2 regions of the Janthinobacterium sp. FT14W genome follow, and region 2 is predicted to be linked to the other one. Evidence: predicted binding sites of a transcription regulator. Region 2 holds the regulator's gene; the other holds the start of a gene.

Region 1 (4,422 bases), on a different contig from region 2:
GTGTGCCGTGAATTTCATCAATAAATTATCCGCCGCGTGGACGGCCAATAATTCCCTGCTGTGCGTGGGACTGGACCCCGACCTGGCGAAACTGCCGGCCGAACTGCGCGACTTGCCCGATGGAATCACCACCTTTTGCACGCGCATCATCGATGCCACGGCCGACCTGGCCTGCGCCTTCAAGCCGCAGATCGCGTATTTCGGCGCGCTGGGCGCGGAAAAGCAGCTGGAAGACATCTGCCGCTACGTGCGTGAGAACTATCCGCACATTCCGCTGATCCTCGACGCGAAACGGGGCGACATCGGCGCCACGGCCACGCAGTACGCGCGCGAAGCGTTCGAGCGCTACGGCGCCGACGCCGTCACCGTGAACCCGTACATGGGCGAGGATTCGCTCGATCCCTACCTGGCGTGGCAGGACCGCGGCGTGATCATCCTGTGCCGCACCTCGAACCCGGGCGGCTCGGACCTGCAATTCCTCGACACGGACGGCGTGCCCCTGTACCAGCGCGTGGCGCGTTTGGTGGCGGATAAATGGAACAAGAATGGCCAGTGCGCGCTCGTCGTCGGCGCCACCTTCCCTGAAGAACTGGCGCAGGTGCGCGCCATCGTGGGCGACATGCCGCTGCTGGTGCCCGGCATCGGCGCCCAGGGCGGCGACATCGCCGCCACCGTCGGCGCGGGCCAGACGGCGAACGGCATGGGCATGATGATCAGCTCGTCGCGCGCCATCATCTACGCCACGCCGCAGGCGGGCGAAGATTTCGCCGACGCGGCGCGGCGCGTGGCCATTGAAACGCGCGATGCGATCAATGCCCATCGTTCGGTATAAGAACGAGAGACAGCCAGCCTCACAGCACCTGACAAAACCGTAGCGAGCGGAAGGAAGAGGTGGCCGAGAAGCGCAACCGTACTGGCGTACGGTGAGCATCGCAGGCCGCCTATGCCGACGCGTAGCAGGTTTGGTTGGGTGCAACTAATCGCGCATGGGCGCGACCATCTCCGCATAGTCGTACAGCTCGCCCAGGATTTCCTCCCCCCGCTCATCGACCGATTCCGACAGCACGTCGATTTCCGTAAACAGCATTTCGATGGTGCGGGCGCCGCCGTCGCCGTCGAACAGGCGGGCGGCGCGGTGCTGTTCCCAGCGCAGGCTTTCCGCTTCGCTCAGGGTTTGCGGGAAATTGCGGGCGCGGTAGCGGAACAGCAGTTCCTGCAGGCGTTCGTCGGCAAACGAAGGGCGGGCCGTGGCCAGCTTGGCGGGCGTGTCGCGGCGCAAGGATTCGAGCAGGCGGCGGTCGTCGTTGCTGACGAAACCATTGTACAAATCTTCATCCACGTCCAGCGCGGCATTCGCGCCCGGGCGCTGGAACACTTCGGCCCAGATGGCATCCATGTTGGGCGCCGCAGCGGCAAATTGCGCGTTGACCTTTGCCTCCTCCAGATCGATGCCCCATTGCGCAGCCATGGCCGGCGACAGCGTCTTCAAATTGCCGACCAGCATGGGCGACTTGTTCAGGTGTACGCTTTTCACGGGCAGGCGGGTCATGCCTTCCGGCATGGCGTCCTTGCGCGTGAACAGGCGCGTGCGGATGGTGTCGGCGTCCAGGGTAAATAATTCGCGCGGGTCGTAGGCGCAATCCCAGACGAGGATCTCATTTTTATTGCTCGGATGCGTAGCCAGCGGCCAGACGACGCCCAGGCAGCCCCGTTCGGCGGGGAACATGCCGGACACGTGCAGGAAGGGCTGGCGCTCGCCGGCGGCCAGGTGCATGCCCATTTCGCTGGCGACCCGGTCTTTCTTGTGCAGGGCCAGGCAGAATTCGAACAGCTTCGGCTGCTTTTCCTTGATCAGGCGGGCCAGGGCGATGGTGGCGCGCACGTCGGACAGCGCATCGTGCGCCGCTTCGTGGACCAGGCCATTGGCCTTGCTCAAGTGTTCCAGCCTGAAACTGGTCTGGCCATCGTCGCGCTTCGGCCATGCGATGCCTTCCGGGCGCAGCGCGTGCGTCATGCGCACCACGTCGAGGATGTCCCAGCGGCCGCAATGGTTCTTCCATTCGCGCGCATACGGATCGATCAGGTTGCGCCAGAACAGGAAACGCGTGACTTCATCGTCGAAACGGATGGTGTTGTAGCCCACGCCGATGGTGCCCGGCTCCGAAAACGCCGCTTCGATGGTGGCGGCAAACTGGTGCTCGGGCACGCCCAGCTGCAGACACTGCTGCGGCGTGATGCCCGTGATCAGGCACGATTGCGGGTCGGGCAGGAAATCATTGGCGGGCTGGCAATACAGCATGATCGGGTCGCCAATCTCGTTGAGGTCCGCATCTGTGCGGATAGCGGCGAACTGGGCCGGGCGGTCGCGGCGCGGCTGGGCGCCAAAGGTTTCGTAGTCGTGCCAAAGAAAGGTCTGGGTAGTCATTGATGGTCGTTGCTTGCTTAATTGTTATCTTAATTGTCCGGGCCGCTTCAGTTTTCTGAAAACCTGCCGATACTACACGAGAGGATGGTCATCACCGCGTTTCCCGCATGGTGGCATACATTGCCCGTTCAAGGAGGTCTATCGTGTCAATTCCCATCGCCGCAGGCGGCAATTCCGCTCCTTCCGTGACTTCCGTCAGTACGGGTGTTGCCGGCAAGGACGATAAAGTCCAGCAAAAGGACGGCGTCAACACTGAAATGAGCGTGAACGACCGCACCAAGCTGCAGTTGAACGCTTCCATCATGCAGGCGTCGCTGAATGTGTCGATCGGCTCGGAAAACGAGCCCCTGGCGCTGCTGTACAAGACGGCCATCACCAACATCAATGAAGCGCTGAAGGGCCAGTACGGCGACGACGCGATCCAGAACGCGGCCTCGCAGGACAATAGCGCCGAAGCGACGGCGAGCCGCATTGTATCGCTGTCGACGGGTTTTTTTGACGCGTTCAAAAAGCAGAATCCCGGCCTGGACGACGACACGGCCTTGACCAGGTTCATGGACACCATCAGCGGCGGCATGGAAAAAGGCTTCAAGGAAGCGCGCGACATCCTGGGCGGCTTGAAAGTATTACAAGGCGATATAGCCAGCAATATCGACAAGACGTACGCGCTGGTGCAGAAGGGCTATGCGGACTTCGTCGCCGCACACAGCAGCAAGAAGAATGACGCTGCGGCGCCAACTACGCCTGCCAAGCCGGCCGACAGCAAGGCTGCCTGATCATTATTGCGCCGGAAGCGCCTGAGAACGTGACCAGGGCCAGGCGCATTGCCGAAGGCAGTACGAATGTACGGCGAGGCAATGCCACGACGCCATGGGCTTTTTATCAGGTGCTGACCCGGTTGCGCCCGCCCGCCTTGGCGCGGTACAGCGCCGCGTCGGCCGCCGCGATCAGGTCCTCGTCGTCCTGTTCGGCCGCCAGGCTGGCCACGCCGAAGGAGCCCGTGATGTGCGGCAGCGGGTTGCGCATGTCGGCGAAGATGACGGCTTGCTGCATGCGCTCGCACAGGCGCTCGGCCACGCGCAGGGCCACGTTTTCGTTGGTATCGGGCAAGATCACCATCATTTCCTCGCCACCATAGCGCACGGCAAAATCCGTGGGCCGCAGGGCGGCGCCCAGCACCTGCGCGGCGATGCGCAGTGCCTGGTCGCCCGCCTGGTGGCCGTGCGTGTCGTTGAAACGCTTGAAATGGTCGAGGTCTATCATCACCAGCGACAGGGGCGAACTGCTGCCGTGGGCCGTGACGATCATGTTCGGCAGTAAATCGGTCAGCCAGGCGCGGTTATACAGGCCCGTCAGGCTGTCGACCATCGACAGCTGGCGGTAGAACTCGCCCAGTTTCTGGCGCCGGCGCAGCAGGGCGTTGGCAGCGCGGATGCGGAAGGACAGCAGCCGCAGCAGGTTGCGCGCCAGACCGTTCGATTGCTCGATCAATTCCCATACGATGGCCGCGTCGATCACCAGCAAATCGGTTTCCTCGAGGGCGGAAATGGCGGCCAGGTTGCTCGCTTCGTCGAGCACCGATTGTTCGCCCACGCTTTCGCCGGGCAAGACCTTGCTGACGGTGCCGTCATCCATGCCCGTGTGGGTGTCCGCGGCCACGGCCAGCGAGCCGCGCAGGACGATGTACAGGCTGGTGCCCTGGGTGTCGGCAATGGCTTCGCCCGCTTCGAGGCGCATGACGGGGCAGGGCGCCAGCATGGCGGCCGTCTGGCTGTCCGCCCCATCGCGAAATAGCTGTAAATCGCCGATGTTGCAGCCTGAAGCGCTGAAGTTGCCGATCTGTTCCACAATCATACTTTCAAAAAGCCGGCGCGCGCGAGCAGAGGGCCGGTATCTTCATGATAGCGTAAAGCGGCCCTGGCTGTAACGGCAAAAGCTTGCTTGATGTTACTTACTGTGAGAAATACGACAATTATTTCCTTGTCGTGTTGATAAGC
Region 2 (4,422 bases):
TCAGTTGGCTGGCGCCACGGGCGCCGTCGGCACTTCCGTCACCGTTTCCGGGATGCCCGACAAAATCGTCACGGCCACGCGGCGGTTGCGCGCGCGCCCTTCCGGCGTGGCGTTGGGCGCCACGGGGATGTTGTCGGCGTGGCCCACGGCCGTCAGGCGCGCAGCCTTCACGCCGCTGGCGATGAACAGGCGCACGACGGCGCTGGCGCGCGCGGCCGACAATTCCCAGTTCGAGGCAAAGTTCGAATTGCTGATCGGCTGCACGTCCGTATGCCCTTCCACCTGCACGTCGTGCGTGTCGTCCTTGAGCAGCACGGCCACGGCGCGCAGGGCCTGGTCCGATTCCGCCGTCAGGCGCGCCGCGCCCGGGTCGAACAGCACGCTGGCATTGATTTCCACGCTGACGCCGCGGCTCGTCTGCGTGACCCGCACCTTGCCTTCCTTGACCAGCGGCGCCAGGGTGGACGCCAGGTCCTGCGCCAGGCGCGTCATGTGTTCGCGCTCGCGGCGGATGGCTTCCGTGCGGCGTTTCAGGGCGGGATTGGGCAGCGGGATGGCTTGCGGCGCTTCCATGACGATGGGCGGCGCGCCCTTTTCCAGGCTGAAGGCCTGGCCGATGGCGTTCTGGAAGACGCGGTACTTGCCTTCGTTGACTTGCGAAATCGCATACATGACGACGAAGAAGGCGAACAGCAGGGTGATGAAGTCGGCGTACGAAATCAGCCAGCGGTCCTGGTTGTCCGGTTCCTCGTCATACTTCCTGCGCGCGCGCCGCATCATGGTCAGTGCTCGTGCAGCAGGCTGGAGACGCGCTCTTCGATGATGCGCGTATGGTCGCCCGTGGCGATGTCGTACAGCACGGCGGCCGTGATTTCATACTGCAGCACGCGGCGCGAAACGATGGCCTTGAGCTTGTTCGCCACCGGCAGGAACAGCAGGTTGGCCAGGCCCACGCCATAAATCGTTGAGACGAACGCGACGGCGATGCCGCCGCCCAGCTTGCTGGGGTCGGTGAGGTTTTCCATCACGTGGATCAGGCCCAGCACGGCGCCCAGGATGCCGATGGTGGGCGAATAGCCGGCCGCCGATTCCCACACCTTGACGGCCTGGCGCTCGGCCATTTCATAGGCGGAGATTTCCACGTCGAGCAGCTGGCGCAGCTTGTCGGGCGCGATGCCGTCGACGATCATGCGCAAGCCCTTGGCGTTGAAGCGGTCGGCCGTGTTTTCCATCAGGCGCTCGAGGGCCAGCGGGCCGTCGCGGCGCGCCGTCAGGCTCCATTGCCCGATGTCGCGCGCCAGCGCGGCGCGCGTGTCGGCGGGCGGCAAAAACACCCAGCGCAGCATTTCCAGGCCGCGCACGAAGGTGCGCAGCCGCGTCTGCAGCAGCACGGCGCCGAAGGTGCCGACGATGACGATGGCAAAGGCGGCCGGCTGCAGCAGGGAGGCCATCTTGCCGCCCTCCAGTGCCTGGCCGACCAGCAGGCCCGCCAGCGCCAGCGCCAGCCCGATTACGCTGGACCAGTCCACGCCTGCTCCCTCAAGGTTGCGCGCAGGCGCGCGACGGCCTGGGTATGCAGCTGCGAGACGCGCGATTCCGACACGCCCATCACCGCGCCGATCTCCTTCAGGTTCAGCTCTTCTTCGTAGTACAGGCCCATGAGTATTTTCTCGCGTGGCGGCAGCGCATCGATGGCATCGATCACGGATTGCCGGAAATCGGTATCGAGCAGGGAACGCAAGGGGTCGCTGTCCTCGTCCACGCAGTGGCGGTCGAGGAAGCTGTCATTGCCGTCCGGGTCATGAAAATCTTCGTAGTACACGAGCTGGTGGCCGCCGCCGTCGCCCAGCATTTCCTGGTAGTCGGCCAGCGACATCTTGAGCAGCTTGGCCACTTCCGACTCCGTCGGCGGATGGCCCAGGCGCTGCTGCAGGATGCTCATCGCCTCTTCGATCTTGCGCATGTTCTGGCGCATGCTGCGCGGCAGCCAGTCGCTGGTGCGCAATTCGTCGAGCATGGCGCCGCGGATGCGCAGCACGGCATACGTCTCGAACTGCGCGCCATGCGTCTCTTCATAGCGGGTAATGGCGTCCAGCAAGCCGATCATGCCGGCCTGGATCAGGTCATCGACCTCGACCGAAGGCGGCAATTTCGCCTTCATATGGTGCGCCAGACGCTTCACCAGCGGAATGTGTTCCGTCAGCAAATGGTCCTTGTTCGATTTCCCTTTGACCGTGTACATAGGCTGCTTATTGTTTTCTCGTCTTATCTGGTGCTACGGTTGCATTCAGGCGCTGAAATGGTGTGCGCTCCCCGTCTGGCACAAGGTACCGCCCAGCACCGGCGCCGCCGAACGGGCCAGCCGCTCGGCCAGTCCGCGAAACGCCACCGAAGCGCCCGCCAGCGGAAACGCATCGACCACGCTGCGGCCCAGCCGCGCCGCGCGGTGCAGATACTCATCGGCAGGCACCGACCCCATCGAAGTCAGTTTCACGGCCAGGTAGCGGCTTGCCGCCTGCGCCATATTATCGTATACCACTTTTGCCTCGGATTCGGAAGCGCCCGTGACAAGAATGCCAAACGGACGCCGTCCCAGTTCCTGGCTCAGGCGCTTGATCAGGCAGTACGCCGCCTTGATCGAGGTGGCGCTGGTCGATACCTGCACCACGATATCGGACGAGGCCATCAGGGGCACGGGGAAGCAGTCGCCCTCGTCGGCCACGACGCCGTCGACCAGCACGATGCCGCTCTGGCGCGCCAGCACCTCAAAGGTCTTGCCCAGGCGGCGCAATTCGTCTTCGCCCGCATAGTCCATGCTGTCCATCAGGTGGTTGCGCGCGCCCAGGCTGGCCACGCCGAAGCCTTGCGGCACCTGGTGGATTACCTGATTCAGGCCGCACTGCTGGCGCGCCACGTCGCGCAGGCTGGCGCCATGCGCCAGTCCCAGGCGCGATGCCACGCCATCGCTGCCGCCGCTGGCGTCGAGCAGCAGCACGTCATTGCCGCCATAGGCCAGCGAGGCGCCCAGGTTGACCAGCATGGCGCCCTTGTCGTCCTGCGGCGTGGCCGAGAGGAACGTCATGACGCGCGGCTGCGGCCCGGCCAGCATGCGGCGCAAGCCTTCGGCCTGGTCGAAATCGAAATTAGCCAAGGTGCACCCCGCGCGCTTCATTGTTGCGGGCAGCCGCCTGCGCCATCAGCAGCGGCAGTTCGGCATCGGAAAACTGCGTGGCCGCCGCATCGCGCTTGAGCTTGAAGGCACGGTCGATCAGGTAGCCGCGGTCGGCCAGGTACAGGTCTTCCGGCACGCGCTGGCCGTTCGACACATAGAACAGGTTCAGCTTCTGGCGGATCACCACGTCGAGCACGTTGCCGATCGACGCCGCTTCATCGAGCTTGGTCATGATGCAGCCGGCCAGGCCGCTGCCCTGGTAGGCGCGCACCACTTCATTGAGGGTTTCCTGCGTGGCCGTGGAGTTCAGGCACAGCAGGCGTTTCACGTCGGCACCGGCGCCCGACAGCATGGCCACCTGCTCCGTCACCATCTGGTCGCGCTGGCTCACGCCCACCGTGTCGATCAGCACCGTGTGCTTGTTCTTCAATTCCTTCAGGGCGATGCGCAGGTCCGCCTCGTCCTTCACGGAATGCACCATCACGCCGAGGATCTTGCCGTAGATGCGCAGCTGTTCATGCGCGCCGATACGATACGCATCGGTGGTGATCAGGGCCAGCTTTTCCGGGCCATGGCGCATTACGCAGCGGGCCGCCAGCTTGGCCGTGCTGGTGGTCTTGCCCACGCCGGTCGGGCCCACGAGGGCGAACACGCCGCCCTGCTCCAGCATGGCGTCTTCATTGGCCACGGTATTGAGGTTGCGGCTGAGGACCGTCTTGATCCAGCGCATGCTTTGCGCGCCATCGAGGCCGGCAGGCAGCTTGTCGATCAGGTAGCGCGCCAGGCTGGCCGAGAAGCCGGCCGCCAGCATTTCGCGCAGCACGACGGCCTTCTGCGGCTCGCGCTGCTGCGTCGAACCCCACGAGATTTCCGCCAGCTGCGTTTCCATCATGCCGCGCATGGCGCGGATTTCATTCATCATGCCGCTCATTTCGGCAGCGGCGTTCTCTTTGACGTGCGCCAGCGCGCTGGCCATCATCTGCTGCATGCGGGCCATGTCCACTGGCTCGGAGGCAGCCTGGCGCGGCGCGGGCTGGCGCGGCGCGGCGGGGCGCTGGGCCGGGGCGGCGGCGCGCGGCGGCGTGGCGAACTGGGTCTGCAACTGGGGACGGGGCTGGGCCATTTCGGAGGCGGCCGGCGGCGAGGCCAGCGAAGCGGCATCGTCATTGGCCAGCGCGAGGATTTCCACCACGCCATCGGCCTGGCGGTTCGACAGGATCACGGCATCGGGGCCCAGCGCTTCGCGCACC

The links. The regulator FliA, encoded in region 2, starts transcription of late flagellar genes. The targets are predictions, from matches to a motif close to CTAAAGTTTNNNNNNNNNNNGCCGNTA.
Region 1: a site for FliA is predicted at 2,471-2,497, ahead of GCN74_RS14105 (DUF5610 domain-containing protein). Genes of this name have one in related genera too.

Annotation. Positions count from the first base shown of each region.
Region 1 covers NZ_WFLL01000018.1:54,056-58,477, reverse strand. Annotated here, with positions in the region: gene pyrF (orotidine-5'-phosphate decarboxylase) at 8-832, shown strand; gene sbcB (exodeoxyribonuclease I) at 977-2,425, opposite strand; gene GCN74_RS14105 (DUF5610 domain-containing protein) at 2,569-3,201, shown strand; gene GCN74_RS14100 (GGDEF domain-containing protein) at 3,308-4,273, opposite strand.
Region 2 covers NZ_WFLL01000051.1:16,163-20,584, forward strand. Annotated here, with positions in the region: gene motD (flagellar motor protein MotD) at 1-777, opposite strand; gene GCN74_RS24450 (flagellar motor protein) at 783-1,529, opposite strand; gene GCN74_RS24455 (RNA polymerase sigma factor FliA) at 1,511-2,242, opposite strand; gene GCN74_RS24460 (MinD/ParA family protein) at 2,288-3,151, opposite strand; gene flhF (flagellar biosynthesis protein FlhF) at 3,144-4,422, opposite strand, start outside.